4 regions of the Vibrio sp. R10-SG3-ISO3 genome follow, and region 1 is predicted to be linked to each of the others. Evidence: predicted binding sites of a transcription regulator. Region 1 holds the regulator's gene; each other region holds the start of a gene.
The links. The regulator MetJ, encoded in region 1, represses methionine synthesis genes. The targets are predictions, from matches to a motif close to TTAGACNTNTANANGTCTAA.
Positions count from the first base shown of each region.

Region 2: a site for MetJ is predicted at 2,376-2,395, ahead of metN (methionine ABC transporter ATP-binding protein MetN). Genes of this name have one in related genera too.
Region 3: a site for MetJ is predicted at 1,774-1,793, ahead of AC6R1A_RS10915 (MetQ/NlpA family ABC transporter substrate-binding protein). Genes of this name have one in related genera too.
Region 4: a site for MetJ is predicted at 2,491-2,510, ahead of metH (methionine synthase). Genes of this name have one in related genera too.

Region 1 covers NZ_JCBDHE010000002.1:3,592-11,901, forward strand. Annotated here, with positions in the region: gene glpX (class II fructose-bisphosphatase) at 1-45, opposite strand, end outside; gene zapB (cell division protein ZapB) at 362-604, shown strand; gene metF (methylenetetrahydrofolate reductase) at 672-1,562, opposite strand; gene AC6R1A_RS00100 (bifunctional aspartate kinase/homoserine dehydrogenase II) at 1,788-4,202, opposite strand; gene AC6R1A_RS00105 (O-succinylhomoserine (thiol)-lyase) at 4,202-5,368, opposite strand; gene metJ (met regulon transcriptional regulator MetJ) at 5,628-5,945, shown strand; gene AC6R1A_RS00115 (malic enzyme-like NAD(P)-binding protein) at 6,059-7,339, opposite strand; gene rpmE (50S ribosomal protein L31) at 7,580-7,801, opposite strand; gene priA (primosomal protein N') at 8,127-8,310, shown strand, end outside.
Region 2 covers NZ_JCBDHE010000040.1:110,112-118,421, reverse strand. Annotated here, with positions in the region: gene AC6R1A_RS10380 (MetQ/NlpA family lipoprotein) at 1-540, opposite strand, end outside; gene AC6R1A_RS10375 (methionine ABC transporter permease) at 569-1,246, opposite strand; gene metN (methionine ABC transporter ATP-binding protein MetN) at 1,236-2,270, opposite strand; gene gmhB (D-glycero-beta-D-manno-heptose 1,7-bisphosphate 7-phosphatase) at 2,571-3,122, shown strand; gene AC6R1A_RS10360 (MliC family protein) at 3,196-3,528, shown strand; gene treR (trehalose operon repressor TreR) at 3,595-4,542, shown strand; gene treB (PTS trehalose transporter subunit IIBC) at 4,752-6,176, shown strand; gene treC (alpha,alpha-phosphotrehalase) at 6,249-7,943, shown strand; tRNA gene AC6R1A_RS10340 (tRNA-Tyr) at 8,143-8,227, opposite strand; tRNA gene AC6R1A_RS10335 (tRNA-Tyr) at 8,295-8,310, opposite strand, start outside.
Region 3 covers NZ_JCBDHE010000041.1:29,976-38,285, forward strand. Annotated here, with positions in the region: gene AC6R1A_RS10910 (cobyric acid synthase) at 1-816, opposite strand, end outside; gene AC6R1A_RS10915 (MetQ/NlpA family ABC transporter substrate-binding protein) at 947-1,744, opposite strand; gene AC6R1A_RS10920 (hypothetical protein) at 1,961-2,479, shown strand; gene cra (catabolite repressor/activator) at 2,580-3,557, opposite strand; gene fruB (fused PTS fructose transporter subunit IIA/HPr protein) at 3,933-5,063, shown strand; gene pfkB (1-phosphofructokinase) at 5,073-6,023, shown strand; gene fruA (PTS fructose transporter subunit IIBC) at 6,078-7,814, shown strand; gene AC6R1A_RS10945 (GGDEF domain-containing protein) at 8,036-8,310, shown strand, end outside.
Region 4 covers NZ_JCBDHE010000021.1:848-8,656, reverse strand. Annotated here, with positions in the region: partial or broken gene AC6R1A_RS05860 (GGDEF domain-containing protein) at 1-967, opposite strand, end outside; gene AC6R1A_RS05855 (cation:proton antiporter) at 1,112-2,389, opposite strand; gene metH (methionine synthase) at 2,559-6,239, shown strand; gene mgtE (magnesium transporter) at 6,345-7,700, opposite strand.

The DNA of each region.
Region 1 (8,310 bases):
GCCTTCGGTAATTCTAGAGAATGCCATTGCTAAATCGCGTTTCATGATGACTCCAACTGGTAGGAAAAACTGAACAAAATTAAATCGCCGCGATTTTAGCACATCACTAGGGAAACGTTTGCCTTTTTGGTTCAGCAGGGTTGAACTGGATCAAACCAGGGGCAGGAAAACGGGCGGAACTATTCATTCTTCTGGTCTTGTAAACTCTGAGTCAAATTGCGTTGTTTTTTTAATCGAATGACGCAGATTTGCAAATATAGGGCGTGTTTAAAGCGGCTTGGCTGAGTAGAATGGAAGGTAAATGGGTTTGTCATGTCGTATGACCCAACCATCCAGAGAATGATTAAAAAGGTAGGCAACGATGTCTTTTGAAGTACTAGAAAAACTAGAAGCAAAAATCCAAACCGCGGTTGATACTATCACTCTGCTTCAAATGGAAGTGGAAGAGCTTAAAGAAGAAAAGCAGAAGCTAGCAAATGAAGCGAACGAGCTGCGTACAAGCCGTGAAGAGTTGGTCGCGCAAAATCAGCAGATGCAGCAAGAACACACAGCATGGCAAGAGCGCATCCGCAGCTTGCTAGGTAAGATGGAAGACGTTGAGTAATCATCGTTTCTGTAGACTAAAAAGGGTTGGCACAGCGCCAACCCTTTTTGCTTTGGTATCTGTCAGATTAGACCTGAGGGCGCACGCCCAAAGTGTGGCAAAGTGCGTAGGTCATTTCGGCGCGGTTGAGAGTGTAGAAGTGGAAATCTTTCACACCTTCACGACTTAGGATACGCACCATGTCGATGGCTTGGCTCGCACCCACCAATTGGCGAGTGGTTGGGTCGTCATCCAGCCCTTCAAATTGTTTCGCCATCCAGCCAGGGACTTTGACGTTATTCTGCGCGGCAAAACGTGAAGCTTGTTTAAAGTTGGAAACAGGAAGGATGCCCGGAACAATTTCGACATCAATGCCAGCCGCAACACTGCGATCACGAAAGCGTAGGTAGCTCTCTACATCAAAAAAGAACTGAGTAATGGCGCGGTTTGCGCCTGCATCGACTTTGCGCTTGAGGTTCAGCAGATCCGACTGCGCACTTTTTGCTTCAGGGTGTACCTCGGGAAAGGCTGCAACAGAGATATCAAAGTCGTGACGTGATTTAAGCAGTTCCACGAGATCGGAGGCGTACATATCCGGTTTGCCACCACCAGGAGGAATATCACCGCGCAGTGCGACGATGCTTTCAATACCATTGTTCCAGTAATCGTCAGCAATCTGAATGAGCTCGTCACGGCTGGCATCGATACAAGTGAGATGAGGGGCAGCAATTAGGCCGGTCTCGGCTTTGATCTCTTTAATGATGGAGTGAGTGCGATCGCGCTCGCCGGAGTTGGCGCCGTAGGTAACAGAGACAAATTTAGGCTTTAGGGTTTTGAGGCGATGAACCGAGTTCCACAGCGTCTCTTCCATTTTTTCGCTGCTCGGAGGAAAGAACTCGAATGACACATTGATGTTGTTCGATAGCTCGGCAATATTTTGGTTTAAAGCGTCAATATGACTCGCGTGTGTGTATCCCATCTTTCTCTCTCCGTGTGGCGACCCTATCCGTAGGTAACTGCAGCCCCAACATTCAATTTGATTAAATCGACGTTTAGACGTCTATATGTCCACAGGATGTATTGAATACGTTTTAATGTCAACACTCCCACCATGAATTTTTTTCAAGTTCACAATGAGAGAATTTGAAGTGCGCGCAGAACGACGCCCGAATAAGAAAACAGGTTGCCGAAGCAACCTGTGAAACTAGAGAAAACTGGACAACAAGTTAAGGTCTGATTGAATCGCGCCTGAGGTCACTTCTCGACCCGCCCCCGGTCCGCGAATGACCAGTGGGTTGTCCTTATACCATTTGCTCTCAATCGCAAAGATGTTGTCGCATGGTAACAGGTTGGCCAAGGCGTGCTCTTTGCTGAGTGCTTCGACACCCACTCGAGCTTTACCGTTCTTTTCCAGTCTGGCGACGTAGCGTAGCACTTTGTCTTCACGTTGCGCTTTCTCTAGCCTTTCTGCTAGCTGTTCGCTGAGCTGTTGGCTGTTATCGAGAAAGTCATCCAGTGAGAGTTCGGCCAGTTCATCGGGCACTAAGCTCTCGACTTTGACCGATTCAGGTTCAATCTCGAGACCGGCTTCTCTGGCTAAGATGACCAGCTTGCGCATTACGTCAGAGCCATCGAGATCTTGCCTAGGGTCTGGCTCTGTTAAGCCTTGCTGCCACGCTAAATCGACCAACTCGGCAAACGGTACGCTGCCATCATATTGTTGGAACAACCAAGAGAGGGTGCCAGAGAAAATCCCTGAGACCGCATAAATGACATCGCCACTCTCACGCAAATCGCGCACAGTGTGGTTTATCGGCAAGCCTGCACCGACGGTGGCATTGTAGAGCCAATGGCGGTTTATTTTGGCAAACGCATCTTGCACTTGGTGGTAGTAAGCACTTGAGGCTGAGCCGGCAACCTTATTAGCAGAGATAAGATGCATACCTTGCTCAGCGATATCGAGGTAGCGCTCAGCTAACTCTTTGCTCGCCGTCACGTCGAGTACGACCACATCGTCATAGCCCTGAATCGCACCGAGGCGCTGAATCCACTCGCCTTGCTGATATGGGATAGACTCTTCATCGAAATGCTCACTGACCGCGCTAGGTTCGATGCCTTGGTCATTAAACCAATAGGTTTGACTGTCGATCACCGCCACGAGCTCAAAACTCATTCCACGACGCTTTTCTAGCTCTGCTTTTTGTTCTGCAAACAGGGTTAACCAACTGGAGCCAATGTTGCCTTTGCCGCATAGGGCGATGCCGACTCGTTTTTGTGCTTGGAAAAGTTGATTGTGAATCGCCTTAACGAGTGGTTCGGTTTCGGTGCGGCGTAAGACAGCCACCAAGCTGAGACCGGAACGAGATTCAGAGATGAACTCGACAGGCGATGACTTGAGCTTCTGGTAAAAGCCGTAACAGTGGTTGGCGTTGTTGGTGACACCAGCGCCTACGGCAGCGACAAGGGCGTAGCCCTCCTTGAGTTTAATTTCTGCTGCGATGGCGGAATCTTGTAAGAAGCCTAAAGCGCCCCCTGCAATTTCCGAGGTATAAGCAAGGCGTAATGAGTGCTTATCCGCTTGGACTTCATAAGTCAAAGGTTCAAGTTGGGCGCGTTTCAAACTGCTCAGCACTTCTTTTTCCATGCGATTGAAATCATGTCCATAGGCGAAGTTTAACTGAATCAACAACACGTCATTGAGTGAGGAGATGATCTTGGCACCACGCCCAGAGGCGAGGACGCGCTCAATGCGGCTAGAGCCAGATTCAGGGTCGTAACTGCAGCGCAGGTGTAAGTCCATCGTACTTTGAGCGACAGGCTGCAAGGTACGGCTATGCAGCACGGGGGCGGCAAGGCGTGCCAGTTCACTTGCTTCATCCAGTCGCAATAGGGGCAGAAGACAAGCATCACTGACAAGGCGAGGGTCTGCGCTGTATACGCCAGCAACGTCACTCCAAATCGTGACGCGACTGACCTCTGCGAGCGCGCCAATCACGGTGGCAGAGTAATCGGATCCGTTTCGGCCAAGCAGCACGGTTTGGCCTGCTTGGTTTTGCGCCATAAAGCCGGTAAACACCAGACGACGCTGTGAGTGTTGCGCCAAAATTTCTTTCAGTAATGGGTAGGATTGGCCACGATCCACTTCAGGTTGCGTGCCGGTTTCTGCTCGTAAGAAAGTGCGAGAGTCTTGCGCGATGGCAGGTAAACCCGCTTGATTCAATAGCGCGGCCAGCAATCTTGAGGACCACATTTCACCGTGGCCAAGTACCGCAGCTCGCTCCGCCTCGCTTAACGGGGCGCTTAATTCACCGAGGGTGGTGAACTCGTCTTTGAGCGTCGCCAGCATGTGCGCTTGTTCGTCGTCACTGTCAATCAAGGCTTCGATAAGCCCTGTTTGGAATTGTCGTACCGACTGCAACGCTTCATGGGCAAGGCGGCCGTCTTTATAGAGCGCTTCGGTAAATTCAATCAAATGATTGGTGGTTTTACCGGCCGCTGAGACAACGATCAGATCATCGCTGCCAGAGTATTCTTTGAGTATGGTGACTACCCGGCGGTAGCACTCCGGATCCGCTAAGCTGCTACCACCAAATTTATGCAGTTGACGCGATGTCGTCATTACGCGGACTCCTTCACACAGTTAAAGGCTTGCTTGAGATCGTCAATCAGGTCATCGGCATCTTCAAGACCGACAGACAGACGCAGCAGTTGCTGAGAGACACCTGCCTCGGCCAACGCCTCTTCGCCCATCGCACGGTGGGTCATTGACGCTGGGTGACAAATGAGGCTTTCTACGCCGCCTAGCGATTCTGCAAGCGAGAAGAGTTTCAGCTCACCGACAAACTGTTTCAGTTCTTCAAAGCTGCCAGCGAACTCGAAGCTGAGCATAGAACCAAAGCCTGATTGTTGTTTCTTGGCGATGTCATGACCAGGGTGATCCGGCAAGCTTGGGTGATAGATGCGGCCAACCAGTGACTCTGTTTTCAGAAAGTCGAGAATGTTTGCCGAGCTTTGTTCGTGCACCTTCATTCGTGCGCCCAACGTGCGGATGCCACGCAGCGTCATGTAGCTATCAAACGGCGTGCCGGTGGCCCCAATGCAGTTGCCCCACCAAGCCAGTTCTTCAGCGTGCGCTTTGGTTTTGGTGATCACCACGCCGCCAATCACATCGGAGTGACCGTTGATGTATTTGGTGGTTGAGTGAATAACGAAATCGGCACCCAGTTCGAGTGGCTTCTGGAAAATCGGGGTTAAGAAGGTATTGTCAACCGCGACCAGCGCGCCAACTTGTTTCGCTTGCTGGCAAACTTTCTCGATATCCACCACACGCACCAAAGGATTTGATGGCGTTTCCAACAGGATAAGCTTGGGTTTCTGGTTGATGGCGGCGGTCAAGGCTGCGTCATCGGATTGGTCGACGAACAACACGTTGAAGTCGCCCTTTTGCGCGCGGGTATTGAAGAGTCGATAGGTGCCACCGTAGCAATCGTGTGGCGCGACAATCAAATCATCTGGACCGACAAACGCAGAGACCCAAAGGTTGAGCGCTGAGGTGCCACAATTGGTCACTACAGCGCCTTCTCCACCTTCTAACTCATACAGCGCCGTTTCAAGCAGGCCACGGTTCGGGTTACCAGAACGCGTGTAATCGTATTTCGGCACTTCACCAAACGCCGGAAAGCCATAATTGGTCGAGAGATAAATAGGGGGAACGACAGCGTGATGTTGGGTGTCTGACTCGATACCAGTACGTACCGCGATGGTGGCGGGTTTGCGCGTGCTCATAGCGTTTTCCTTGCGAACAGTAGTGACTTGTTTTAGGGAATGCGATATACCTGTTGCTTATCAGGTGTATCCGGCACCCAATGTGGTGTAGTGCTGCGACACACTCACAGTTTGGGCCGATTCACTCCTATCGCCAACCACTTTACTTCTCATTTTTTAAGACGTCAACACTTCTAGACGTCTATATGTCTTTGCTTGTAGCCATAAATACCGTTAAAATTGTGGTTTAAACACTCATACGCAAATATAAAGGTGCGCAATGGCAGACTGGAATGGCGAATACATTAGCCCATACGCAGAACACGGTAAGAAAAGTGAGCAAGTGAAAAAAATCACGGTCTCCATCCCACTTAAAGTCCTTAAGGTATTAACAGACGAGCGTACGCGCCGCCAGATCAACAACCTGCGTCATGCCACCAACAGTGAGTTGTTGTGTGAAGCGTTCTTGCACGCTTACACAGGTCAACCATTACCGACGGATGAAGATTTGCGTAAAGACCGTCCAGATGATATTCCCGCTGAAGTGAAAAAGCTGATGACGGAGATGGGGATTGAGTTTGAGGCGTTTGACGACTAACGCTCGCCCTGTTTTGCACCGAATTTGAATGCAAAAGCCGCTGACATCGTCAGCGGCTTTGTTGTTTTTGCTCAGCCAGAGGCAAAGGTCGTGGCTGGTAGTGGGCGTCAAGGTTACTCGATATCCATGTAATGGTCAGGCAGCTCAATGCGTGCCACCCCGGATTCTACCGCGGCTAACGCGACCGCTTTGGCGACGCGGGGGAGTAGTCTTGGGTCCATCGGTTTTGGAATAATGTAGTCTGGGCCAAACGAGAGTGAATCCACACCCGCGGCGGTCAGAACATTGGCAGGGACCTCTTCCTTCGCCAGTTGACGGATCGCCGCTACGGCAGCGAGCTTCATCTCATCGTTGATCTCGCTAGCACGTACATCCAGTGCGCCACGGAAAATAAACGGGAAGCAAAGTACGTTGTTGACTTGGTTCGGGTAGTCACTGCGACCTGTACCCATAATGAGGTCATTGCGTACATCATGAGCGAGCTCAGGTTTGATCTCAGGATCTGGGTTAGAGCAGGCAAACACGATGGGTTTGTCGGCCATCAATTTAAGATCATCTGGCGATAACAGGTTAGGACCAGAAACGCCAAGGAACAGATCGGCGCCTTCGATGACATCTTGCAGCGTACGTTTGTCGGTGTTGTTGGCAAACAGTTGTTTGTATTCGTTGAGATCATCACGTCGAGTGTGGATCACACCTTTGCGATCCAGCATGTAAATTTTCTCGCGCATCGCGCCGCACTTGATCAGCAGCTCCATACAAGCGATGGCAGCCGCACCGGCGCCCAGACAGACAATCACGGCGTCTTCCAGTTTTTTACCTTGCAGCTCAATGGCGTTTAACATGCCAGCAGCCGTCACAATGGCGGTACCGTGTTGGTCATCATGGAAGACTGGCACATCACAGCGCTCAATTAATTGTTTTTCGATTTCAAAGCAGTCTGGCGCTTTGATGTCTTCTAAGTTGATGCCGCCAAAGGTATCCGCGATGTTGGCGACCGTGTCGACAAACTCATCGATGGTGCGATGTTTGACTTCGATGTCGATGGAGTCCAAACCTGCAAAGCGCTTAAACAGCAGGGCTTTGCCTTCCATCACGGGCTTTGATGCCAGTGGGCCAAGATTACCTAGGCCAAGAATCGCTGTGCCGTTGGAGATCACTGCCACCATATTGCCTTTTGCAGTGTACTTATAGACATTATCGGGGTTTTGAGCGATCTCTCGTACCGGCTCGGCCACGCCTGGGCTGTAGGCGAGCGCGAGATCTTGCGCGGTTTCTGCTTGGGTGGTCAGCTCGACAGAGATCTTGCCTGGTTTTGGAAAGGCATGGTAGTCGAGCGCTTTTTGGCGAAATTGTTCTTCAGGGGTCAGGTCTTGACGGTGGTCATCAGGCATAGAAATAGGTACTCGTTAAAATGATTCAGCACAAAGGGGGTTAATCATTTTAGAGGAACTGAGTCAAGCTGCCTAGGTCAGAATGCGAGCGAGTAGGGTAATATGTGGGAAACGACTGGAGATTAGACCAGATAGAAAGAGATATGACTGCGGGTTTTGCTGTGAATAGGTTAATTGCTCTAAATTTCTGGCAACAAAAAAGGACGCCGCAGCGTCCTTTTTCCTATCCGCGAGAAGGAATTACTTCTTACCGCTTGATAGAGCACCGAAACGCTTGTTAAAGCGATCTACACGGCCGCCAGTATCAACGATACGCTGCTTACCAGTGTAGAATGGGTGACATTTGTCACATACGTCTAGGTGGATTGATTCTTTGTCTAGAGTAGATTTGAACTCAAATGTGTTGCCACAAGAACAAGTTGCTGCTACTGCTTTGTATTCTGGGTGGATTCCAGCTTTCATGGGGTAACCTCAATATAGGCCGTGTCGCTATCCGATTCAGAGCCGGACACCACACGTAGTTAATGTAAAATGGATTTAGGACACCGCTGCCAGAGCAGCCATATCTCTAAGGCGCGATATAGTAATGAATAGTACGCCTAGGATCAACCGATTTGGGGTAGAAATCGCTACTTTTTTAGCCGCTGCAGGAGAGGGAGACGCATGGATGTTATCGCGAAGTGGTGTTACCCGCGTCTCCTCATACAGACACTGAGATGCGCTGGCTTTTCTCACTCTGCCTTTTCCCTTAGACTAAACGCGTCATCGACCTGCAGTGAAAGACTGAATGAGACCCACCATCGCCCGAGTCGCGTTACCCGTACCACTAGATAAACAGTTTGACTATCAAATCCCTGGACACCTTTTTCCAGTGATCGGTGGGCGCGTGTCTGTGCCTTTTGGCCGTCAAACCTTAGTCGGTATCGTGACAGCCTTGGTGCAGCAGTCATCGCTGCCGATGGACAAAATCA
Region 2 (8,310 bases), on a different contig from region 1:
AAGAATTGAGATGTTTTTTGGATTTTCAACGATGTCGCGTACCGTTGCCAGTAGACCAACGCCTTCACGCAGTGTGATCAGACCTTGCTGCTCTAGTAGAATCAATGAGCGACCTAGGTTAGTTGGATCGTTAGGAACGGCGATACGTGCACCCTCTTCGATCTCTTCCACAGAGGTCACTTGCTTAGAGTAACCCGCGATTGGGTAAACGAAAGTGTTACCTGCGATAGCCAGCTTGTAACTACGGTCAGCAATTTGCTGATCTAGGTATGGTTTGTGCTGGAACGCGTTGATGTCGATTGAACCGTCATCCAAGGCTGCATTAGGAGTAACGTAATCCGTGAATGTCACCAACTCTACATCCAGACCGAACTGCTCTTTCGCCACTTTTGCTGCTACTTCAGCAACTTGTGCTTCTGCACCCGCCATCACGCCGACTTTGATTTTGCTGTTGTCCGCTTCTTTTTCGCCACAACCAGACAGAACCAATGCAGATGCCGCAGCGGCAATCGCCAAAAGACCTTTAAGATTAAATTTCATGACCTTCTCCTTGTGAAATTCTTAATGTTTATCTGTGATCCACTCGGCGTACAATCGCATCGCCGATAGATTGAATAATTTGAACCAGTACGATGAGCATCACCACTGTCACAGCCATGATGACTACATCGTAGCGGTGGAATCCGTAACGTATCGCGACATCACCTAGACCGCCGCCGCCCACTGTACCCGCCATTGCTGAGTAGCTCACCAATGTCACCAAAGTGATGGTGACGGAGTTGACGATGGTCGGCATCGCTTCAGGAAGCAATACTTTACTGATGATTTGCATTGGCGTCGCACCCATAGATTGCGCAGCCTCGACCAAACCGCTTGGTACTTCCAGTAGTGCGCCTTCAATCAGGCGAGCGACGAATGGAATCGCACCAATCGTGAGCGGCACGATGGCGGCGGTGGTACCGATAAAAGTGCCCACCAACAGTTTCGTCACAGGGATGATGGCAACCATCAACACCAAAAACGGCACGGAGCGACCAATATTGACGATTGCGCCCAACACACCATTGAGTTTGGTGTTTTCTAGTAGGCCACCTTTTTTGGTCGTGTGTAAGATAACGCCGAGAGGGATACCGACAGCAAAGCCCACGATACCCGCGACGGCGACCATGTAGAGGGTTTCCCACGTCGCGCCAATCAATAGCTTACTGTTAAGCTCGAGCCACTGTGAAATCGTGTTAAAGGACATAGCCAAGCACCTCTACCTTTACATTGTGTTCACGCAGAAATTCGATTGCTGCGTTGTCGTCTTGCTCATTACCAAATAGCTCGGCGACCATCATGCCGAATTTTACGCCACCGGCGTAATCTAAGTCTGAACTCAGAATGCTGACATCGATATTGAATTTACGCGCAATTTGGCTCATCAGCGGTGCATCGACGGTTGCGCCAGTGAATTCAAGGCGTACCAGAGGGTAGCTGCCTTCAACGCGGCTGCTTTGCAAGCGAGCCTCGTAATCTTCTGGGATCGACAAGTCGAGCGTAGAGCGGATAAATTGGTGCGCCAGCTCGGTTTTCGGGTGAGCAAAAATATCACCAACCGTGCCTTTCTCCACCAATTCACCACCACCGATGATCGCCACTTGGTGACAAATGCTTTTGACCACGTCCATCTCGTGAGTGATCAAAAGCATAGTAATGTTCAGCTTGCGGTTGATCTCTTTTAACAGCTCAAGAATCGATTGAGTGGTCGCCGGATCGAGCGCGCTGGTCGCTTCATCACACAGCAGCACTTTAGGATCTGATGCGAGCGCACGAGCGATCGCAACGCGTTGCTTCTGACCACCACTGAGGTTTGACGGGTAGCTTTCATGCTTATCAGCAAGGCCGACCAGTTTGAGCAGTTCGGTTACCTTAGTGGTGATGGCGTTTTTGTCTTTGCCCGCCAGTTCAAGTGGCAGTGCGACATTATCAAACACAGTGCGGGATGAAAGCAGATTAAAGTGCTGGAAAATCATACCGATATTGCGGCGTGCTTGGCTCAGCTGTGATTTAGACAGTGTCGTCAAATCAACACCATCAACCTTGATTGAACCTGAGGTGGGCGCTTCCAACATGTTCACGCAGCGAATCAGTGTACTTTTCCCTGCTCCAGAAGAGCCAATAACACCGAAAATCGTTCCTTGAGGAACCGTAAGGTTAATGTCTTTCAGCGCATGGATTTCCTTGCTGCCCTGATAAAACACCTTGTTGACTTGATTAATTTCAATCATCAGTTAACCCGCTTGCAAATAACTTGGTGAGAAGTCGATTATTTTGAACTACCTCTCATTTGGTAGACGATGCTATGGGTTTGCAGGTTTAGTGTCAATAGATATTTTTACGGCTAGACGTCCAAACGCCTTTTTTCACTCTCTTGCGCGGAGATTGTTTCGTCATGAGATAGATAAGAAAGAAATAACGCGGGCAAATGGCCTGATTCACCGGCGCTAAAGCGATAGCGCTCGCCTTGCTGCAATTCGCTCGTTTTAAGGTATAATTCGAGCCAAACACAGCAGACAGAGACACATATTTTGGCAAAACCAGCAGTCTTTCTAGATAGAGATGGCGTCATCAACGTTGACCACGGTTACGTGCATGATGAGCATGATTTCGAGTTTATCGATGGCGTATTTGAGGCGACGAAGCAACTCAAGCAGATGGGCTACCTATTGGTGCTGGTGACCAATCAGTCGGGTATAGCTCGTGGCAAGTTTAGCGAAGATCGCTTCTTGTCGCTGACGCAATGGATGGATTGGAACTTTGTCGATCACGGTGTCGAGTTTGATGGCTTCTATTACTGTCCGCATCACCCTGATTATGGCGACGATCGGGATTGCGAATGTCGTAAGCCAAAGCCGGGGATGTTCCAGTCAGCGCAGCGCTTTCTCGATATCGATATGGCCAAATCGGTCATGGTCGGTGATAAGGCGCAAGATTTGATGGCGGCAGAGGCCGCGGGGGTAGGGCAGAAGATTTTGGTCCGCTCAGGCAAACCGGTGACCGAACAAGGTGAAGCGCTAGCAAGCGTGGTGCTTGATAGTCTTGCCGATGTGCCGCACTATCTAACAAATACCGTTAACTAACAAATACCGTTAACCAATAAAACCATTGATGGGCAACAAGCAGTCATGGGCACAAACACTCAAGGAGTCGAGTATGAACAAGCATTTAGCCTTGTGGGCAGTCGCGGGATTGATGTTGGGCTGCGCGCAAAGCGAGCAGGCGAGCGCGCCAGTAAAGTTCCATACCTACCAGTGTGATGAGGGCAAGCAGTTTTCAGCCGCTTACCTTTCTGGTGAAGAGACCGCACTGGTTAAAGTAGAGGGCAAATCGCTGCGTCTAACTCAGCTACCCTCAGGTTCGGGCAGCCGCTACGCGTTAATGGACGATGGCCAAGAAGTGACGCCGGCTGTCAATTTGGCCATTAAAGGTAACGAAGCGCGTTTGAACTATCAAGATCAGCGCTTTACCCAATGTGTCACTGATTAAATCCAAGTTACTGCACCTCAATAGCCAAGGCCTTCGCCTTGGCATGGCTTTTAATGACGTAGGAACATGAGCAAAAAACTCACCATTGTTGATATTGCCAAGCTGTCTGGCGTCGGAAAGTCGACCGTCTCACGTGTGCTGACCAATGACCCGAAAGTCAAACCGGAAACCCGCGCCAAAGTGGAGCGAGTGATTCAGGAGTCGGGTTATGTGCCGTCCAAATCGGCGCAATCGATGCGTGGTGGGCGACAAAAAGTCGTTGGGGTGATCATCTCTCGTCTTGACTCCCCTTCAGAAAACAGGGCAGTGAGCAGTATGCTTGCCGTCTTGTATCAACAAGGCTACGACGTGGTGATCATGGAGAGCCAGTTTGATCGCCAGATGACCAATGAACACTTAGAGGTGTTGAAAAGACGCAATGTGGATGGCGTTATCGTCTTTGGTTTTAGTGATTTGGACGTCGCGCGTCTAGCGCAGTGGCAGGCGCGCTGTGTGGTGATCGCGATGGAGACGGACGTTGTCTCTTCGATCAACTACGACAACCAAGGCGTCATCACGCACGCGCTCAATCACCTCCATCAACGTGCATGCCGAAATATTGCGTTTATCGGCGTCGATCCCAGTGATAAAACCACAGGTAAACTGCGTTTGGACGCCTACTTGAGCTGGTGTAAGCACAACCAGATCGCTCCTTGCTATCAAACCGGTCAGCTCAGTCACGACAGTGCTTATGCGTTGGTGGATAAGGTATTGTCAGAGCGCACCGACGCGATTGTGTGTGCCAGTGACACCTTAGCACTTGGCGTTATCAAGCGTTTGCAAGAGCTCGGTCGTGACTCTGTCAACGTGACAGGCGTAGGCGGCAGCGAGCTGCTCTCTTTCCTATTTCCGAATGTCTTTAGTATCGACCCTGGTTACGCTCAAGCGGGTGAAAAAGCGGCTAACGTATTGATCAATAAGATCAATGGTAGTTCAGATCAGGTTCACATCACTCAACAACCCATCCAAATTTAACTATCTGAATCCGTTGGCAATTTCTGATTTAGTGTGATCATTTTCAATTTATGGGACTGTTCCCATTTTAATATCATGCGCTTTTTGGGATTATAATGCCGAATAAATGGGAATGTTCCCATGGATATAATAACAATCAAACAGAGTCAGTTTGAATGTCTGCAATCGCAGACTAACATCAATAGAATCCAATTAGGGTGGACATGGAAATGAGTAAGATAGCCAAGCAAGACGTCGAACGTCTGATTGAGCGAGTCGGTGGACGTGACAACATCGCCAGTGTAAGTCACTGTTTGACGCGGCTACGCTTTGTGTTAAACGACACCGGTAAAGCCGATGAAAAAGCCCTTGAAGCGTTGCCAATGGTAAAAGGTTGCTTCACCAATGCCGGGCAGTTTCAGGTAGTGATTGGCACGGAAGTCGATGAAGTCTACAAAGTGTTGATTGAGCTATCCGGTCAATCTGCTGCGTCGAAAGAGGAAGCCAAACTCGCGGCAAGACAGAACATGAACCTGCTTGAGCGCGGCATTTCCCATCTTGCGGAAATCTTTGTTCCGCTGCTGCCTGCGATCATCACCGGTGGTCTGATTTTAGGTTTCCGCAATGTGATTGGCGACATCCGGATGTTTGATGGCCAAACATTAACGCAAATCAGCCAGTTTTGGGCCACGGTGCACAGCTTCCTGTGGTTGATTGGCGAAGCGATTTTCTTCTTCCTACCGGTGGGTGTGTGTTGGTCAACGGTGAAAAAACTGGGTGGTACGCCGATTCTGGGCATCACGCTCGGGGTAACCTTAGTCTCACCTCAACTCATGAACGCGTATTTGATCGGTAAACAAGTGCCCGAAGCGTGGGATTTTGGCCTATTTGTGATTGAAAAGGTCGGGTATCAAGCGCAGGTGATCCCCGCGATGTTGGCTGGGGTCGCCTTGGCGTTGATTGAGACTAACTTAAAGCGCATCGTACCCTCCTACCTCTACCTTGTTGTGGTGCCGTTTGTCTCCATCATTCTCTCTGTCGTGTTGGCGCACTCCTTAATTGGTCCATTTGGCCGCGTGTTGGGTAACGGTGTCGCGTTTGCAGCTAAGGCTGCCATGACCGGCGACTTTGCGGTGATTGGCTCGATGATATTCGGCTTCTTGTACGCGCCTTTGGTGATCACCGGTATCCACCACACCACCAATGCGGTTGACCTGCAACTGATGCAAGAATTAGGTGGCACACCGATTTGGCCGCTGATTGCACTATCGAATATCGCTCAAGCATCAGCGGTAGTGGGCATCATCCTGATCAGCAAAAAACACGGAGAGCGTGACATCTCTGTACCTGCTGCCATTTCTGCCTACCTAGGGGTGACTGAGCCTGCTATGTACGGCATCAACTTAAAGTACAAGTTCCCTATGCTAAGCGCGATGATTGGCAGTGCGGTCGCGGCGGCGATTTGTGGCAGTGCTGGCGTCATGGCGAACGGTATTGGGGTCGGCGGCTTGCCGGGTATTCTCTCTATCCAGCCCCAGTATTGGAGCGTTTACGCGATGGCGATGTTGGTGGCCATTGCTCTGCCTGCCATGCTGACACTCTTCTTCTATAAACGTGCGCAATCTAAAGGCGAACTTGAGCCTGCGAACGCATAACGCTGACGGAGCGGCCTTGGCCGCTCCTTATTCTCAGCGCCCCTTCTTTGTTACTGAAATTTTAGGCGTGATATGACACGAACAACTCAAGAGGCCAATTGGTGGAAAACTGCCACCATTTATCAAATCTATCCAAAAAGTTTTTGTGATAGCGGGGCGAAAGGCACCGGTGATCTCCAAGGGATCATCGCTAAGCTGGATTACCTCAAACACCTTGGGGTTGACGCCATCTGGTTAACACCGGTTTACCAATCACCTATGGTCGATAATGGTTACGATATTTCTGACTACTACGCGATCAATCTCGAATTTGGCACCATGGCGGACTTTGATGCGTTGCTCGCCAAGGCCCATCAGCGTGGGATTCGAATCATCATGGATATTGTTGTGAACCACACGTCAACAGAGCATGCGTGGTTTCAATCTGCCCTTGGCGATAAACACAGCCCGTACCGAGACTACTATATCTGGAGAGATCCGGTTGACGGACAAGTGCCTAATAACTGGCAATCCAAATTTGGCGGCAGCGCATGGGAGTTAGATGAGCCAACAGGGCAGTATTACCTGCATCTCTTTGCGAAGGAGCAAGCGGATCTCAACTGGGAAAATCCGCAAGTGCGCGCTGAAGTGAAAGAGATCATCAGTTTTTGGGCCAAAAAAGGGGTCGATGGTTTCCGTTTGGATGTGATTAATTTGATTTCCAAGCAGCAAGACTTCCCCAATGATGAGTGTGGCGATGGCCGCCGCTTTTACACCGATGGCCCCAAAGTACACACTTATCTGCAAGAGATCAGCGACGCCGTCTTTCAGCAATATGGCAGTGTGACAGTGGGGGAGATGTCGTCCACCACACTGGAACATTGTCAGCAGTACTCGTCACTCGATGGCCGTGAGTTGTCGATGGTGTTTAATTTCCATCATCTCAAAGTGGACTACCCCAATGGTGAGAAGTGGAGTCATGCACCGTTTGATTTTCTCGCTCTAAAGCAAATATTCAACCACTGGCAAACCGGGCTGAATGGCCAAGGGTGGGGCGCGCTCTTTTGGTGTAATCATGATCAGCCGCGTATCGTGAGCCGCTTGGGCGACGATCGCCGCTATCGAGTCGAGTCGGCAAAGATGTTGGCGGCCTCCATCCATATGATGCAGGGCACCCCTTACATATACCAAGGGGAAGAGATTGGCATGACCAATCCCAACTATGACTCGATCTCTCAGTACCGAGATGTGGAGAGCATCAACATGTACGACATCATGGTCAACCAACAAGGACTGAGCGAGCAAGCCATGTTAGCCATCTTGGCGCAAAAATCGCGTGACAACTCTCGCACGCCAATGCAATGGAATGGTGAGCGTAATGCAGGATTTTCCAAGGGCCAACCTTGGCTCGATATCGCCAGCAACTACCAAGAAATTAACGCCGAGCAAGCTGTCGCCGACAAAAACTCTGTGTTCTACTTCTATCAACGCTTGATTCAACTGCGTAAAGCGATCGCGGTGATCACCGACGGGGATTACCTTGACCTCTATCCTACCCACACTTCCGTGTTTGGTTATCAACGCCGTAATGGCAATCAAACGCTGATTTGTCTGAACAACTACTATGGTGAAGAAACGCAGTGCGAGTTACCCGATGCATTCGAGCTCGACAAGGCGCGTTATCTTCTTGGCAATTATGCCGATCATTCAGCCGATTGCTCACAGCCCGTCACTCGTCATCAGGTATTAAGGCCATACGAAACGCGGATTATTCTCAGCGAAGCGTAGAGCGAGAGATAACCCAAACCGAGCGTTACCCCCCGCTTTTTGCCCTGCTTGTCAGGGCATTTTTCTATCGGCTAAATGCGAAGTGAGAAAAAAGCAGCGGTGTTTGGAAAGGAACGCGACATTATAGGAACGAAGAAGTATAGGAGCGCAGAAGTATAGATGCAAAAAAGCCAGCTCAATGAGCTGGCTTTCGTCAATATGGTGGAGGGGGACGGATTCGAACCATCGAAGGCAGTGCCGGCAGATTTACAGTCTGCTCCCTTTGGCCACTCGGGAACCCCTCCAGGTTTTTTTTATCCTTAACCGATGATTTCTCAACTCATCAATCAAGCGTGCTCGTTAGAGCGAATATGGTGGAGGGGGACGG
Region 3 (8,310 bases), on a different contig from region 1:
TAACGCATCAAAATCGGTGTGATTGCTGATCCGAGTAAACACTGGCACCGCAACCTGAATCTTCGCGCTCGAATTGAGCGATTGCTGAGTATTGATGGCATCTTCCGCCTCTAACTCAAACCCGTGCAGATACGGCAACACGCCGATAACAGGCTTGCCGGTTTTTTCTTCCAGCCAATCAAGGCCAGGTTCGAGCAGTGAAATATCACCACGAAAGCGATTAATAATAAATCCTTTGACTCGCTGCTGCTCGCTCTCTGATAGCAGGGCCAGAGTGCCGTACAAGTGAGCAAACACGCCGCCCCGGTCAATATCGGCGACAATCACGACGGGCACATCCGCCTCCTCAGCAAAGCCCATATTGGCGATATCATTCTCACGTAGATTGATTTCTGCGGGGCTACCAGCGCCTTCGATCATAATCGAATCATAGTGTTCGGTCAGTTGACTAAACGAGTCCATCACAAAAGGCAGCGCTAACTGTTTGTAGTTCTGGTAACCACACGCTTCCATATTACTCAGTGCTTTACCTTGCACGATCACCTGTGCGCCAATATCGGAATTGGGCTTAAGTAATACTGGATTCATATGAACACTAGGCTCGACACCGGAGGCTAAAGCTTGCACCGCTTGGGCGCGACCAATTTCACCACCATCAGAGGTTACGGCGCTGTTTAACGCCATATTCTGTGGTTTAAATGGGGCAACTCGCACACCACGGCGAGCCAACACTCGGCAAAGACCTGCCACGACGACGCTTTTTCCTGCGTCAGAGGTTGTACCCTGTACCATTAGGGCTTGAAGAGGCGTTTTCATATAAAGAAAAAACTACAATAAATCCATCCGTTATGTTGGCTGACGATACCACTCCCACCTTGCAATCGCTAATGTTTCGATAAAAAAAGCCCGAGGTGGTAATGCCTCGGGCTCTCAATCATTCTGCGAATTAGAACGCCGCCTCAATCGTGCTACCAAACTGCTTGGCTAGGAAGGCTTTAGTCTCTTGCGATTGGAAGATCTCAACAAACTGCTGATACTCAGGTTTAGTCTCTTCCCCTTTACGGGTCGCGATGACCATAACAGCGAGCGGGGCATCGGTCGATTCGAGATAAATACTCTGTTTCTGCGGATCAAGCCCTGATGACATCACATAGTTCATCGTGATTGCCGCAGCATCGACATCATCCAGAGTTCTGGGTAACTGCGCCGCATCGACCTCGATGAATTCGAACTGTTTAGGGTTGTCCACAACATCAGTGAGCATTGCCGCATATCCAACGCCCTCTTTCAGGGTGATCACTCCCGCATCAGCAAGCAATAATAGACCGCGACCACCATTAGTCGGATCGTTAGGTATCGCGATACGCGCTTTCTCTGGCAACGCATCTAAAGTGCGGTATTTATTTGAGTAAAGTCCCATACGCATGAGGATTGAACGGCCGATTGAGACAAGTTCTGTACCATGATTTTGATTAAAGCTGTCTAAAAATGGTTGATGTTGATAACTATTGATATCGATACTGCCATCATCAAGCGCCGCGTTTGGCGTGACATAATCCGAAAACTCGATCACTTGCACCTTTAACCCATGCTGCTCGGCTTGTTTTGCTACCGCCTCGACAACCTGGGCGTGTGGGCCAACCGTCGCTCCAACTTTAATCACTGACTCTTCTTTTTCGCCGCACCCGGTAAGTCCGACTACCGTGATGAATGCTAACAACGACACCTTACTGACTAACTTCATATTTCCCTCTCATTGTTAATAAAAGCCTTTTAGATGGCTAGAGCTCCACTGTAAGCTTTCTATATAAAAAATCAATCAATTCAATTCGTAGGCGACAAATCATTTTAAATCATCAATAATGACACCCACCTCAAATGGCTGGCTTAAAACTTGCTAATATTATTTTCATTAGGCAAAAACGCCAAGCCAATGTGGCGCTTAGACGGAAAATTGACAATGTCGGAGACTGTTTTGAAAAAAATCCTACTTACCAGCGCGCTGGCTCTTGCGGCGACATCAGCACAAGCGAATAACTTCAGCTACAACTACTTTGAAGTGCGTGTAGGCGCCAATCCCTCGACATTAGGCGGTGAGTTCACCACTCTATTCACGGAAAACTCCCATTTGATCATTCGCGCCGATTCTCAGTTTGATGGCGATTATGACGTTGCCGGTGGTATCGGTTTTAATGGACCAGTAACACAATTTGCGGATGTGTATGGTCAAATGCTACTTCACCAAACAAAATATGTAGCAGGTGACAGTGACACGCAGATTGAAATGAACATTGGCGGTCGTCTTTGGTTGACTGAACAAGTCGAAGCGACGATGCGATTAGGCCGTTTGGATGATTCCTCTGTCTTTCACGCCGGACTTCGTTTTCACTCTACTCAGCAGATGTCGCTATCAGCCGAGACAAGAAACAACGGACTCTATGGTCCACAATTGACGATGAGCGTTCGTTTTCAGTACTGATGATCGTGCTGCTCTGATGTGAAAAAAGCGCCGTCTTGGCGCTTTTTAGTTCCACGGTTTTAGTATCCCTGTTTTAGTAACCTTATCTTAGTTAAAACGGTTAGCGAACAATCAACTCACGTGGAATCAACTCAATACCCGGATGGTAACGTTTTGCCGATGCGTTAAGTGCCAACGCCAACGCGCTGTCTGAAATCATTTCAAATTGTTGGGGCAAAGAGTTCACTTTAAAGGGAAGGAAATCAAGCAGACGGTTATCACCAAAGGTCCCCAGTTTGATGCCTTTGACCAACTCTGGTTGCTCGAGAAATACGTCTAATACCCCTTCCAACAAAGTATACGAGGTGGTCACAATCGCATTGGGGAGCTCATTGTTGGCCAGCCAAGTACGCATCACCTTTTTCGCGTCAATACGGTTAAAGTGGTCACCATAGCCAATTACTACACTGCAACCTCGCTCTTCTGCCGCCGTCTTAAAACCCAACTCACGCTCTTTAGAGATATTGAGGTCTGGAAGTGCACCAATTAAGCCAATAGTTGTGACGGCGTCACTAATTACGGAGTGAGTGAGCTCATTCGCCGCGCCAAAGTCTTCACTGATCACGCATGAAAAAAACTCATCGTCCAAGGGACGGTCAATCGCGATAACCGGCGTGCCCTTATTTTGGATGTCGAGATAAAATTCATTGGCATCTGGCATCGCGCTCGCCACAAACAGCCCATCGACCTTACGACTGATCAACGCATTGACGACGTTTTTCTCGGTATCAGCGTCATCATCTGAACAAGCGATCAATATTTGATAGCCCGCTTTTCGAGAGCTTTGTTCGAGAAGTTTTGCAAGCTTGGCATAACTGGTGTTTTCTAAATCAGGGATCACCAACCCAAACGATCGACTTTGCCCTGCGCGCAGCGTACTGGCGGCAAGATCCGGGCGATAGTTATGCTCTTCCACCACCGCCATCACTTTACGTTGTGTCTTTTCACTGATCCGATATTTTTGTGCTTTGCCGTTAATCACATAGCTTGCGGTTGTCTTGGACACACCGGCCAATTTGGCTACTTCATCTAGTGTCATATCTCTACCTTAATCTGTGCGCACGATCATAATAATTCATCAAAGATCTATCGCTGAGTTGAATTATAAGCTGAAACGTTTCAGTATAAAAGCTGAAAGGATTCAGCAAAGAACAAAACAAGAGTAAGGTCACTATTTTCAACCAAGTTGAACAGTATTGAGGCGGGAACCTCATAGATATTACTCCATTCTTTGCTAAAACTTTTTTGTGGCGCGAATTTGCTGAATCGATTCACTAAAGTAGTTACTGGTCTCAAGCTATACTGACTGCCCAGTAAAAAGATGAAAGTAAATAGCGAGAAGAGACAACAGAAGTTGCACTCCGCGCCCACAGACTGAGAACGAACTGTATGACTTTTATGCTGGAGAAGCGCCATGCTCAAGCTCACTAAAACTGATATCACCCTATCGCAACAGGCCGATGATAAATTTGCCGCTATTCAAAACATTGCATCGACACTAGCGAATAAAGGCTTAGTCGACGCGCAGTACGTCGAGGGCATGCTCAATCGCGAGAAGCAAAACTCGACGTTTTTAGGCAACGGCATAGCCATCCCACACGGAACCACCGACACCCGTCACATGGTCAAAGAGACAGGCGTTGCGATTCACCACTTCCCTGACGGTGTAGAATGGGGTGACAGTAACCGTGTCTACGTCGCCATTGGTATTGCGGCAAAATCGGACGAACACTTGGGCATTCTTAAGCAATTGACCAAAGTACTTAGCGCTGACGGCGTTGAAGAACGCCTAAAATCGGTAAAAACCGCGGATGAAATCGTCGCACTCCTGAATGGCGATGTTCAGTTAGAAGTGGATCTCGACGCGTCGTTAGTTCAAGTGGGCTTTCCAGCCAGTGATATGGTCCAGCTCAGCGCTGTCGCCTCTGGTTTGCTCAAAAATACCGGATGCGCAAACCACGATTTTGTTGCCGATATCGTATCAAAAACACCCACCCACCTTGGTCAAGGGCTTTGGTTAGTCGGCAGTGAAAAAGGCGTTCAGCGTAGCGGTGTCTCTTTTGTTTCCACGGCGAATCAATGCCAATTTGACGGTGAAAACGTCAAAGCATTGATCACCTTTGCAGCGTGCAACAATGCACACCAAGCAATCTTAGAAAACCTGACGCAGTTGGTTTTTGAACAAAAACACACCTCATTGCTTGATGGTAGTGCCGAGCAAGTCATCGCGCTACTCAAAGGCGAACAAGCAGAGCAAGCCAGCGCTGATGGCAATACCGCAGTCTTCAAAATTCGAAACGCACATGGTTTACATGCAAGACCGGGCGCGATGTTGGTGGCGGAAGCGAAAAAGTTTGAGTCGAACATTCGCGTTGCAAACCTTGATGGCGACGGCAAAGCCGTTAACGCGAAAAGCCTAATGAAAGTGATTGCGCTTGGTGTTAAACACGGTCATCAGCTGCAATTCACCGCAGAAGGGGCAGATGCACCTCAAGCACTGGAAGCCATTGGCAGCGCGATTCAATCTGGCCTTGGTGAAGGTTAAGGGGCGACCATGTCTGAGATTGCAACCAATAAAGTCGTGACCATCACGTTGAATCCAGCGCTCGATCTGACCGGTAGTCTGGATACCCTCAATGTGGGTAGCGTGAGTCTTGTCAAAGAGAGCAACCTAAGAGCGGCGGGCAAAGGGGTCAACGTCGCTATGGTCCTACGCGATTTAGGTGCTGACGTCACTGTCACGGGTTTTTTAGGTAAAGATAACCCTGAGCTGTTCCACCAACTGTTTTCAAACATCGGTGTGACGGATCGCTTTGTCGAAGTTGACGGCTCCACTCGTATCAACGTCAAGTTGGTGGAGAAAAATGGCGAGGTCAGCGACATCAATTTTCCTGGCGTCGAAGTAAACGATGCTCAAATCGCGCAATTTGAGCGAGTTCTGCACGAACTGGCGATCGATCATGACTACTTTGTCTTTGCTGGCAGCCTACCCGGTGGTGTCACACCGGCTCAGTGCGCAGCATGGATCGCGCAGTTGCGTGAACGTGGCAAAAAAGTCCTGTTTGACAGCAGTAAAGCCGCACTTGCCGCAGGGCTTGATGCCAAACCTTGGCTTATCAAACCTAACGAGGAAGAGTTGGGCGATTTCCTAGGTCAAACACTGGATACGCGAGAAGCGTGCCAAAACGCGGCACAAACCCTGTCTAACAAAGGCATCGACAACATTGTCGTTTCAATGGGCGCTGACGGTGTGATGTGGTTGCACGACGATCAATGGCTCCACGCCAAGCCGCCAAGAATGCAAGTGGTCAGCACAGTAGGCGCCGGCGATACGTTAGTCGCGGGTCTATGTTGGGGCCACATGCAACAGATGCCAAAAACCGAATTACTCCAATTTGCCACAGCCCTCTCTGCACTTGCAGTGAGTCAAGTCGGCGTTGGTGTGACCAGCCAACAAGAGCTGGATCAAATTAAGCTTAATACTCAAGTTAATGAGCTTGCCTAAGCGAATCCGTTCGCCAAAACGTAGAAGCAAACTAAGGAACAGAAGGTTATCATTATGAATATTGCCATCATTACTGCCTGCCCGAGCGGCGTGGCAAATAGCATTCTTGCTGCTGGACTGTTAGAAAAAGCAGCGAAGAAACTTGCATGGAACGCGACCATTGAATGCCAATCAAGCGTTGTCGACACCAATGTGCTCTCACAAGCGGACATCGATCAAGCGGATGTGATCGTCATTGCGGCGAATACTGAAGTTGACGACGCGCGCTTTGTCGGCAAAAAAGTGTTCCGCAGTGACATCAGCGCTGTAACCAAAGACGCCGTTGCATTCCTTGAGCAAGCAACTAGCCAAGCACAACTCCTTTCCAGTGCGACACAATCGGTTGCTGCAGCTCCAGCCACCTCTTCTGCGAAGAAGATTGTGGCCATCACAGCGTGCCCAACAGGCGTGGCGCACACCTTTATGGCTGCTGAGGCACTCGAAGAAGAAGGCAAACGTCGTGGTCACCAAATCAAAGTAGAAACTCGCGGTTCGGTCGGTGCGAAAAACCAGCTCACAGACCAAGAAATTGCTGACGCAGACTTAGTGATCATCGCCGCGGACATTGAAGTGCCACTGGATCGTTTCAACGGCAAAAAAATGTACCGTACTAAAACCGGTCCTGCCCTGAAGAAAACCGCCGAAGAGATGGATAGAGCCTTTGAACAAGCGACGGTTTACCAACATTCTGGCTCAGCTAATCAATCTTCCGCTCAAGATGAGAAGAAAGGGGCCTACAAACACCTAATGACCGGTGTATCACATATGCTCCCTGTCGTGGTTGCAGGTGGTTTGATTATCGCGCTCTCTTTTGTCTTTGGTATTGAAGCATTTAAAGAAGAAGGCACGCTTGCCGCAGCATTGATGACCATCGGTGGTGGTTCAGCATTCGCGCTGATGATCCCAGTGCTCGCCGGTTACATCGCCTTTTCTATTGCGGATCGTCCAGGACTGGCACCGGGCCTTGTCGGTGGTATGCTCGCAAGCTCAACAGGCGCAGGCTTCCTTGGTGGTATCGCCGCAGGTTTCATCGCTGGTTACGCCGCGAAATTCCTTGCAGATAAAGTACAACTTCCGCAATCGATGGAAGCACTCAAACCCATTTTGATCATCCCGTTTGTCGCGACCCTCTTTACTGGTTTGGTCATGATCTACATCGTCGGTGGTCCTGTTTCCGGCATTATGAACGGTCTAACAGACTTCCTAAACAACATGGGCTCTGACAGCGCAGTACTTCTCGGAATTATCCTTGGCGCGATGATGTGTTTCGACTTAGGTGGTCCAGTCAACAAAGCAGCGTACGCGTTTGGTGTTGGCCTATTGGCATCACAAACTTACGCACCGATGGCAGCCATCATGGCGGCGGGCATGGTACCGGCTCTGGGCATGGGTTTGGCGACCTTTATCGCGAAAAACAAATTTGAGAAAAGCGAGCAAGAAGCAGGCAAAGCCTCTTTCGTACTTGGCCTATGCTTTATCTCGGAAGGTGCGATTCCTTTTGCAGCAAAAGATCCAATGCGCGTTATCCCGGCGTGTATGGCAGGCGGCGCGTTAACTGGTGCTCTGTCTATGCTGTTTGGCGCTAAACTGATGGCACCACACGGTGGTCTGTTCGTTCTTCTTATCCCGAACGCGATTACTCCAGTCGTCATGTATCTTGTCGCTATCGCAGCGGGTACAGCAGTAACAGGCTTTGGTTACGCGTTCCTAAAAGCACGCAGTGACGCAAAACAAGTTCAAGCACAAGCATAACACCCCCCAACCTTTTATTAGATCTATGCTTAATCTGCTCAGCGCTCCTCTCCGGGGCGCTTTTTTATCGCTTAGAGCGGCGCAATCAAACAACTCTATTGATATAAAACACAATACCCAAGAAAAATATTGGAACGGGTGTTAAGCTCAATAGAATCCCACCATCTTCACAGTATTGCATATCCCCCTGGGGTAAACTTTTCGATGAATAAATCCAGAAGATGACTCTAGACGCAATGCGCTACTACTCTCCGACCAAACTTTTGTTGCAATTTATCCTCGTGTTTAGCGCACTATCTGTTGTCCCTGCGATTTATTTCTATGAGCGACTTGATGATCTCGAGACTCGTACTGCACAACAAGTCGCCATGATTGAGCAAGCCAAAGTCAATTACGCGGTGGCAGAGCTCAATGCCATCAATCAAAAAATCCAACTCTCTGTGATGGAACTGGCCAACAATGGCCTGCTGCACCGTGCTATCGACTCTCCCTCTCC
Region 4 (7,809 bases), on a different contig from region 1:
GAATCGCTTCTTCCGCTGTGTGCTTGGGTAACAGTAGCATAAACTCATCACCGCCAAAACGTATTGCCAAAACCGAGTCTGGTAGAGAGTGCTGCATAAGCTTGGCGACTTTCTCAATGGTTTTGTCTCCCACCAGATGCCCTAGCTCATCGTTAATCTGTTTGAAGTTATCGATATCGGTCATTATCACGCTAAGGGGCAGATGTTCCTCTTTCGATTGACAAACTAGAGAAGGCAGTAACGAGTCCATCGCTCGTCGGTTATAGAGTCCTGTCAATGGATCCTTTTGTGACAACTGATGGATGGAGTCGAGCAATCTCGCATTGATGAGCCATAACATGCTCAGGCTAATGGCAACCATTAATATGATGCAGAATAGGTAGGTCAGGGCATGAATCAGTCCAGAACTCATATAACTGCTAATCGTAGGTCCGAGCGCGGTATAGATGATGCGAAATACCATAAAACTGCCATAGCTGACAAATGGGATCACCATCATGAGAAGTGGAAACTTGGCATCGTCCTTCTCGCCCTTAAGCAGTGCCCAAGCCGCGAAAAAACAGGAGGCGCTGAGGTAGGCGCTTAAGATAAGAATACGGGCATTGATGGATGGCGTTACATAGGTAAAGAAAACAAACAGTAGACCTGCTAGCAGCAATGCCCCCTCTAGCCATCGCACTCCTTTACTGTGATAGGCGCGAATCGCGCAGATGCCTTTCACGGTAAAAAGAAAACCCAGCATGATGAGGGTATTGGCGAGCACTATGGTCAGCCACTCTGGCGCGGTTCCTCGAAAACCTAAAAACATCGGCCCTAAGCCAATCATAAAGATGCCAGCGGCCAGTCGGTTTAGTCCAAGAACTTGTTTCTGCGAGGTTTGATAAAAGAACAAGCCTGAAGAATAAATAAAGGAGAAGACGATAACCGTGAAGTTAAGTGTGCGAATGTCTAAAGAGAGGATTTCCATAATGTAGCCAAAGATGGGGGCGCCTATCGAAGAGTCATAGTAGACATTTTGCTTGACGATAGCTGCAATCGGATGTCATTTATCCGATACAGGTAGAAAAATGCCAGCGTATTTCACTGGCACTTATGCACTATGCTGCATCGATTAGGCTTGCTGTTCTGCCCGTTTGGCTTTCTCTATCATTGGGGTAATGGTAGAGCCTTGCACTAAGATGGAAAATACCACCACAGAGTAAGTCATAACCAAGATGATCTCTTTAACGTCAATGAGCTTATCTTGAATGACCCAAATGCCAGAGGGAATGGAGAGTGCCATGGCCAGCGCTAATCCACCTCTTAGGCCGCCCCAGGTAAGGATTTTAATGGACCAAGGGTTGTAGGTGCGATAGCGCTTAAACCCTACGTAAGAGAAAAACACGCTCAGATAACGCGAAAGCAAGACCAAAGGAACGGCAACCGCCATCATGATCCAGTCTTCTTGATGGAATTCAAACAGCAACATCGACATACCGATCAAAAGGAACAAGACCCCGTTAAGGAATTCATCGATCAGCTCCCAGAAATGGTCGAGGTGATCTTCACTCTCTTTTGAAAAGCCGATAAAGCGCGTCCAGTTACCGATCATGATTCCAGATACCACCATTGCTAACGGGCCCGACACATGCAAAATCTCGGCAAAGGCATAACCTGCAGTGGGAATGCCGATGGTCAGCAGCAGCTCCATAGAGTGATCGTCGGTCGCGCTGATCAGGTAGTGGAACAACAGCCCTAGGGCAAAGCCATACACAATGCCACCTATCGCTTCTTGTGCGAACAGCAAGGTGACGCTGCCTAGTGTTGGCGTGTCGTGACCGAAAGCGATGGTGTAAAGAGTGACGAAAATGACCAAGCCAAAGCCGTCATTAAAAAGGGACTCTCCCTCAATTTGGGTCGAGATACGTTTGGGGGCATCGAGCTTTTTGACAATCGCTAACACGGCAATCGGGTCCGTCGGAGAGATCAGTGCCCCGAAGAGTAAGCAGTACACCAGATCAAACGGAATGTGCAGCCATTGGCAAAAAGCATAAAGACCAAATCCGATGAAGAACGTCGAAAACAGCGTGGCGCCCAAGGCTAAGACAGTGATCTCCCATTTTTGATCTTTAAGGTTGGGCAGTTTGATACCCAATCCGCCAGCGAAGAGGAGAAAGCCGAGAATCCCCTTCAACAAAAAATCTTCGAAGTTGATGCTGGCGACCGTCTTTGACGCAATGTCTGTCAGTTGGAACCAATCATTTTGGCCTGCAACCAAAATGAGTAACGACAGCACCATAGAGCCCGCAGTGATGGCGATGGTGGTCTGCATTTTACCTATCTTGCTGTTTACAAAGGCAATCAGCATTGCAGCAGCCGATAAAAAGCAGAGTGTGTAGTAGACTGACATGAGCGTTCCAGTATGTAACAAATTATGAACAAGAATTTTGTTACTGACTTGTTCAAATAGCAAATGATTTTTACTCGTGGTGTGAGACGTATTTTTACCGTTTAGACGTCTAGACTCCTTTTTGATCTGTGATAGGATGGGGAAATAACGAAAGGAATGAGGCAGTACTGTGGGAAGTAATGTAAGGCAGCAAATCGAAGCGCAATTGCAACAACGGATACTTTTGATCGATGGTGGCATGGGCACCATGATCCAAGGTTACAAGCTTGAAGAGCAAGACTATCGTGGTACGCGTTTCGCCGATTGGCATTGTGATTTAAAAGGGAACAACGATCTGTTGGTGTTGACTCAGCCTACATTGATTAAAGAGATCCACAGCGCCTATTTAGAAGCCGGTGCGGATATTCTCGAAACCAATACCTTTAATGCCACCACGATTGCGATGGCCGACTACGACATGCAGAGTTTAAGCGAAGAGATTAACTTCGCAGCGGCCCAACTTGCACGTGAGGCGGCCGATGAATGGACGGCAAAAACGCCGGACAAACCTCGCTATGTCGCGGGCGTATTGGGCCCAACCAACCGCACCTGTTCCATCTCTCCTGATGTGAACGACCCAGGTTATCGCAACGTCAGCTTTGATCAGTTGGTCGAGGCGTACTCTGAGTCGACTCACGCCCTAATCAAAGGCGGCAGCGATCTGATTCTTATCGAAACCATCTTTGACACCCTCAACGCCAAAGCGTGTGCGTTTGCCGTTGATAGCGTATTTGAAGAGCTCGGCATTACCCTGCCTGTGATGATTTCAGGGACGATTACCGATGCCTCTGGACGTACGCTCTCTGGCCAGACTACCGAAGCTTTTTACAACTCACTGCGTCACGTTAGACCGTTATCGTTTGGCTTGAACTGTGCACTTGGCCCTGATGAACTGCGTCCATACGTCGATGAACTCTCGCGTATTGCGGAGTCTTTTGTCTCGGCGCACCCAAACGCCGGTTTGCCGAATGCGTTTGGTGAGTATGACTTGTCGCCACAAGAGATGGCGCAACATGTTGAGGAGTGGGCGAAAAGCGGCTTTCTTAACTTAATTGGTGGCTGTTGTGGTACCACACCAGAGCATATTCGTGAAATGGCTCGTGTGGTCGATGGTGTAACACCGCGCGCGCTGCCAGAGCTCCCCGTCGCGTGCCGTTTGTCAGGGTTAGAGCCGCTCACTATTGAGAAAGAGACGCTATTTATTAACGTCGGCGAGCGAACTAACGTCACGGGCTCGGCACGATTCAAGCGTCTTATTAAAGAAGAGCAGTATGATGAAGCGCTGGAAGTGGCACGTCAGCAAGTGGAAAACGGTGCACAAATCATCGATATCAATATGGACGAAGGCATGCTTGATGCGCAGGCCTGCATGGTGCGCTTCCTTAACTTGTGCGCCTCTGAGCCTGAAATCTCCCGTGTGCCGATTATGGTCGACTCGTCGAAGTGGGAGGTGATTGAAGCGGGTCTGAAATGCATCCAAGGCAAAGGCATCGTTAACTCGATCTCGCTCAAAGAAGGCAAAGAGAAATTCATTGAGCAGGCCAAGCTGATCCGACGCTACGGCGCCGCTGTGATTGTGATGGCATTTGATGAAGTGGGTCAGGCGGAGACGCGTGAGCGTAAACTTCAGATCTGTACTAACGCGTATCGTATTTTGGTTGACGAAGTGGGCTTCCCACCGGAAGACATCATTTTTGACCCGAACATCTTCGCGGTGGCCACCGGTATTGAAGAGCACAACAACTACGCCGTCGATTTCATTGAAGCCGTAGCAGACATCAAACGCGATCTGCCGTATGCGATGATTTCAGGTGGCGTATCCAACGTGTCGTTCTCGTTTCGCGGTAATAACTATGTACGCGAAGCAATTCATGCGGTGTTCCTCTACCATTGTTTCAAGAACGGCATGGACATGGGCATCGTCAACGCCGGTCAGTTAGAAATTTATGACAACGTTCCAGACAAGCTGCGTGAAGCGGTAGAGGATGTGGTGCTTAACCGCCGCTCTGATGCCACCGAGCGCTTATTGGATATTGCCGGCGAATACGCCGAAAAAGGGGTCGGCAAAGAAGAGGATGCCTCAGCACTGGAATGGCGCACATGGCCTGTTGAAAAGCGTTTGGAACATGCGCTAGTGAAAGGCATCACCGAGTTTATTGTTGACGATACAGAAGAGGCGCGAATCAATGCGAGCAAGCCTCTTGAGGTCATCGAAGGGCCACTGATGGATGGCATGAACGTGGTTGGAGACCTGTTTGGTGAAGGGAAAATGTTCCTTCCTCAAGTGGTGAAATCCGCGCGTGTGATGAAGCAAGCCGTGGCTCACCTAGAGCCGTACATTAATGCAGAGAAACAAGCCGGCTCGACCAACGGTAAGATTCTGCTGGCGACCGTAAAAGGCGATGTTCACGACATAGGTAAAAACATCGTTGGTGTGGTGCTGCAGTGTAATAACTACGAAATTATCGACTTAGGTGTGATGGTGCCGTGCGAGCAAATCCTAAAAGTCGCAAAAGAAGAGAAGGTAGACATCATTGGTTTGTCTGGCCTGATCACCCCATCGTTGGACGAAATGGTGCATGTCGCCAAAGAAATGGAGCGCCTCAACTTCGATTTGCCACTCTTGATTGGTGGCGCGACCACATCGAAAGCGCATACCGCAGTGAAAATTGAGCAAAATTACTCACAACCTGTGGTGTATGTGAATAATGCCTCACGAGCGGTCGGGGTCTGTTCCTCACTGTTGTCTGAGACGTTAAAGCCAGCGTTTGTTGAAAAGCTGCAAGCGGACTACGACGTGGTGCGCGATCAACATAACCGTAAGAAACCCCGCACTAAGCCGGTAAGCTTAGAGCAGGCGCAAAGCAATAAAGTGGCAATTGATTGGCAAAGCTACACGCCGCCGGTCCCTTTGAAACCCGGTGTGCATGTGTTTGATGATTTTGATATTGCAACGCTGCGCCAATACATCGATTGGACGCCATTCTTTATGACGTGGTCCTTGGTCGGTAAATACCCAGCAATCTTTGACCATGAAGAGGTCGGTGAAGAGGCGAAACGCTTGTTCGAAGATGCCAACGCTCTGTTGGATCGCGTTGAAAAAGAGGGCTTGATGCAAGCCCGGGGCATGTGTGCTTTGTTCCCAGCGGCCAGCGTTGGCGATGACATTGAAGTGTACACCGATGAGTCGCGTACCGAGGTGGCTAAAGTGTTGCACAACTTACGTCAACAGACGGAAAAACCTAAAGGTTACAACTACTGTTTGTCGGATTACATCGCACCGAAATCATCCGGTAAAGCGGATTGGATTGGCGCGTTTGCGGTGACAGGTGGCATCAATGAGCGTGAGTTGGCCGATGAATACAAAGCGCAAGGGGATGATTACAATGCCATTATGATTCAGGCGGTGGCAGACCGTTTGGCCGAAGCGTTCGCCGAGTACTTGCATGAGCGGGTGCGCAAAGAGATCTGGGGCTACGCGGCCGATGAGAACTTATCCAACGAGGAGTTGATTCGCGAGAAATACCAAGGCATTCGTCCTGCACCGGGCTATCCTGCGTGTCCTGAGCACACAGAGAAGGGCGCAATTTGGGAACTCATGGACGTTGAAAACACCATAGGCATGACGCTGACGTCGAGCTATGCGATGTTCCCTGGCGCTTCTGTCTCGGGTTGGTACTTCTCTCACCCTGACTCGCGCTACTTTGCCGTTGCTCAAATCCAGCAAGATCAGGTGGAGAGCTATGCACAGCGCAAAGGTTGGGACATGTTGGAAGCGGAGAAGTGGCTTGGTCCCAACATCAATGGGTAACCTGCTCTCTTAGCACTTGCGCTGAGTGTCACAAACAAAAAGCGCGGCCCTTGGGTCGCGCTTTGTCTTTTTGAAATATCTGTTGAATATCTGTTGGCGGCTGAGTTAAACAAACAGCGTCGCTAAGCCTAAAAAGACCGACAGACCGATGACGTCGGTGACAGTAGTGAGCGCCATGCCGCCTGCCAATGCAGGGTCGATGTTCATTTTTTTCAGCAGGACTGGAATCATCACACCAGCCACACCAGCAACAAACAAGTTGGTGAGCATGGCGGCAGAGATGATGCCTCCAAGCATCCAGTCGCCTTTCCAAGCAATCACGATCCCGCCGATGATCAATGCCCACAAAATGCCGTTAAGCATACCGATGGCGGCTTCTTTCATTAATAGTTCACGTTTGTTGGCATCACCGATATGGCCCAATGCCAAGCCTCGGATGACGAGCGCGACCGTTTGGTTGCCTGCTACGCCGCCCATCGAAGGCACTATGGTCATCAAGACGGCAATAGCGGCCATCTGCTCGAGTGTGGCTTCAAACATGTTCGAGACTGAGGCCGCTGCAAGCGCCGCTAACACATTGGCCCCAAGCCAAATGCTGCGTTTTCGGGCTGATTTGACCACGGGCGCAAAGGTATCTTCGTCGTCGTCCATACCGGCCATACTCATCATGGAGTGCTCGGCATCTTCTCGGATGACATCGACCACATCATCGATGGTAATACGCCCAACCAGATGTTTGTTCTCATCGATAACCGGCGCTGAGACCCAATTACGGCGTTCAAACAAGCTGGCGACGTCGGAGTCGCTCATGGTCACTTCGATGGCCTCATCCGCATCTTCCATTACTTCCGCGACTTTGATGTCGGGCTGAGTCGTAATGAGCGTGGTAATGGGCAGTTCACCAATAAGGTGGTTCTCTTCATCAATGACATACAAGGCATCCGTCGCTTCTGGAAGCTCGCCTTTCATGCGCAGATAACGCAGCACGACATCCACATCGACATCACCACGAATGGTGATGACGTCGGTATTCATTAAACCGCCGGCTGAGTCCTCTGGGTAAGAGAGCGCGGTTTCAATGCGCAGACGCTCTGTCGAATCCATTTGGGACAGAACTTCTCTAGAGAGATCATCCGGTAGGCTTCGCAGTACGTAAGCGACATCGTCGGTGTCCATCCCTTCGGTGGCTTCGGCGAGCTTTTCTGGTGCCATTTTGGACACCAAGTCGTCTTTGACGTCTTCGTTGAGCTCGTCGAGGATTTCGCCGTAATCTTCTGGATCGGTGAGTTGCCAAAGGACTTCACGGCTTTTACGAGGTGAGGCTTCTAGGAGATGAGCGATATCTTCGGGTTCCATGTCCTGCAATTGGCGACGGACATGGACGAAGCGGCCGTTTTCGAGCGCTTCAGATACTTCTTGCAGGGCTTGGTGAGCTTGATCGAATTCAATTTGCTCGGCCATGGATTCCCCCTGACTCTAATGGTTCACAATGGTTTGAATAGTAACTTAAATCTTACGTTAAGTAACCTCATGATACGACTTTGCCGAGGAGAAAAGTGCACCCACGTGA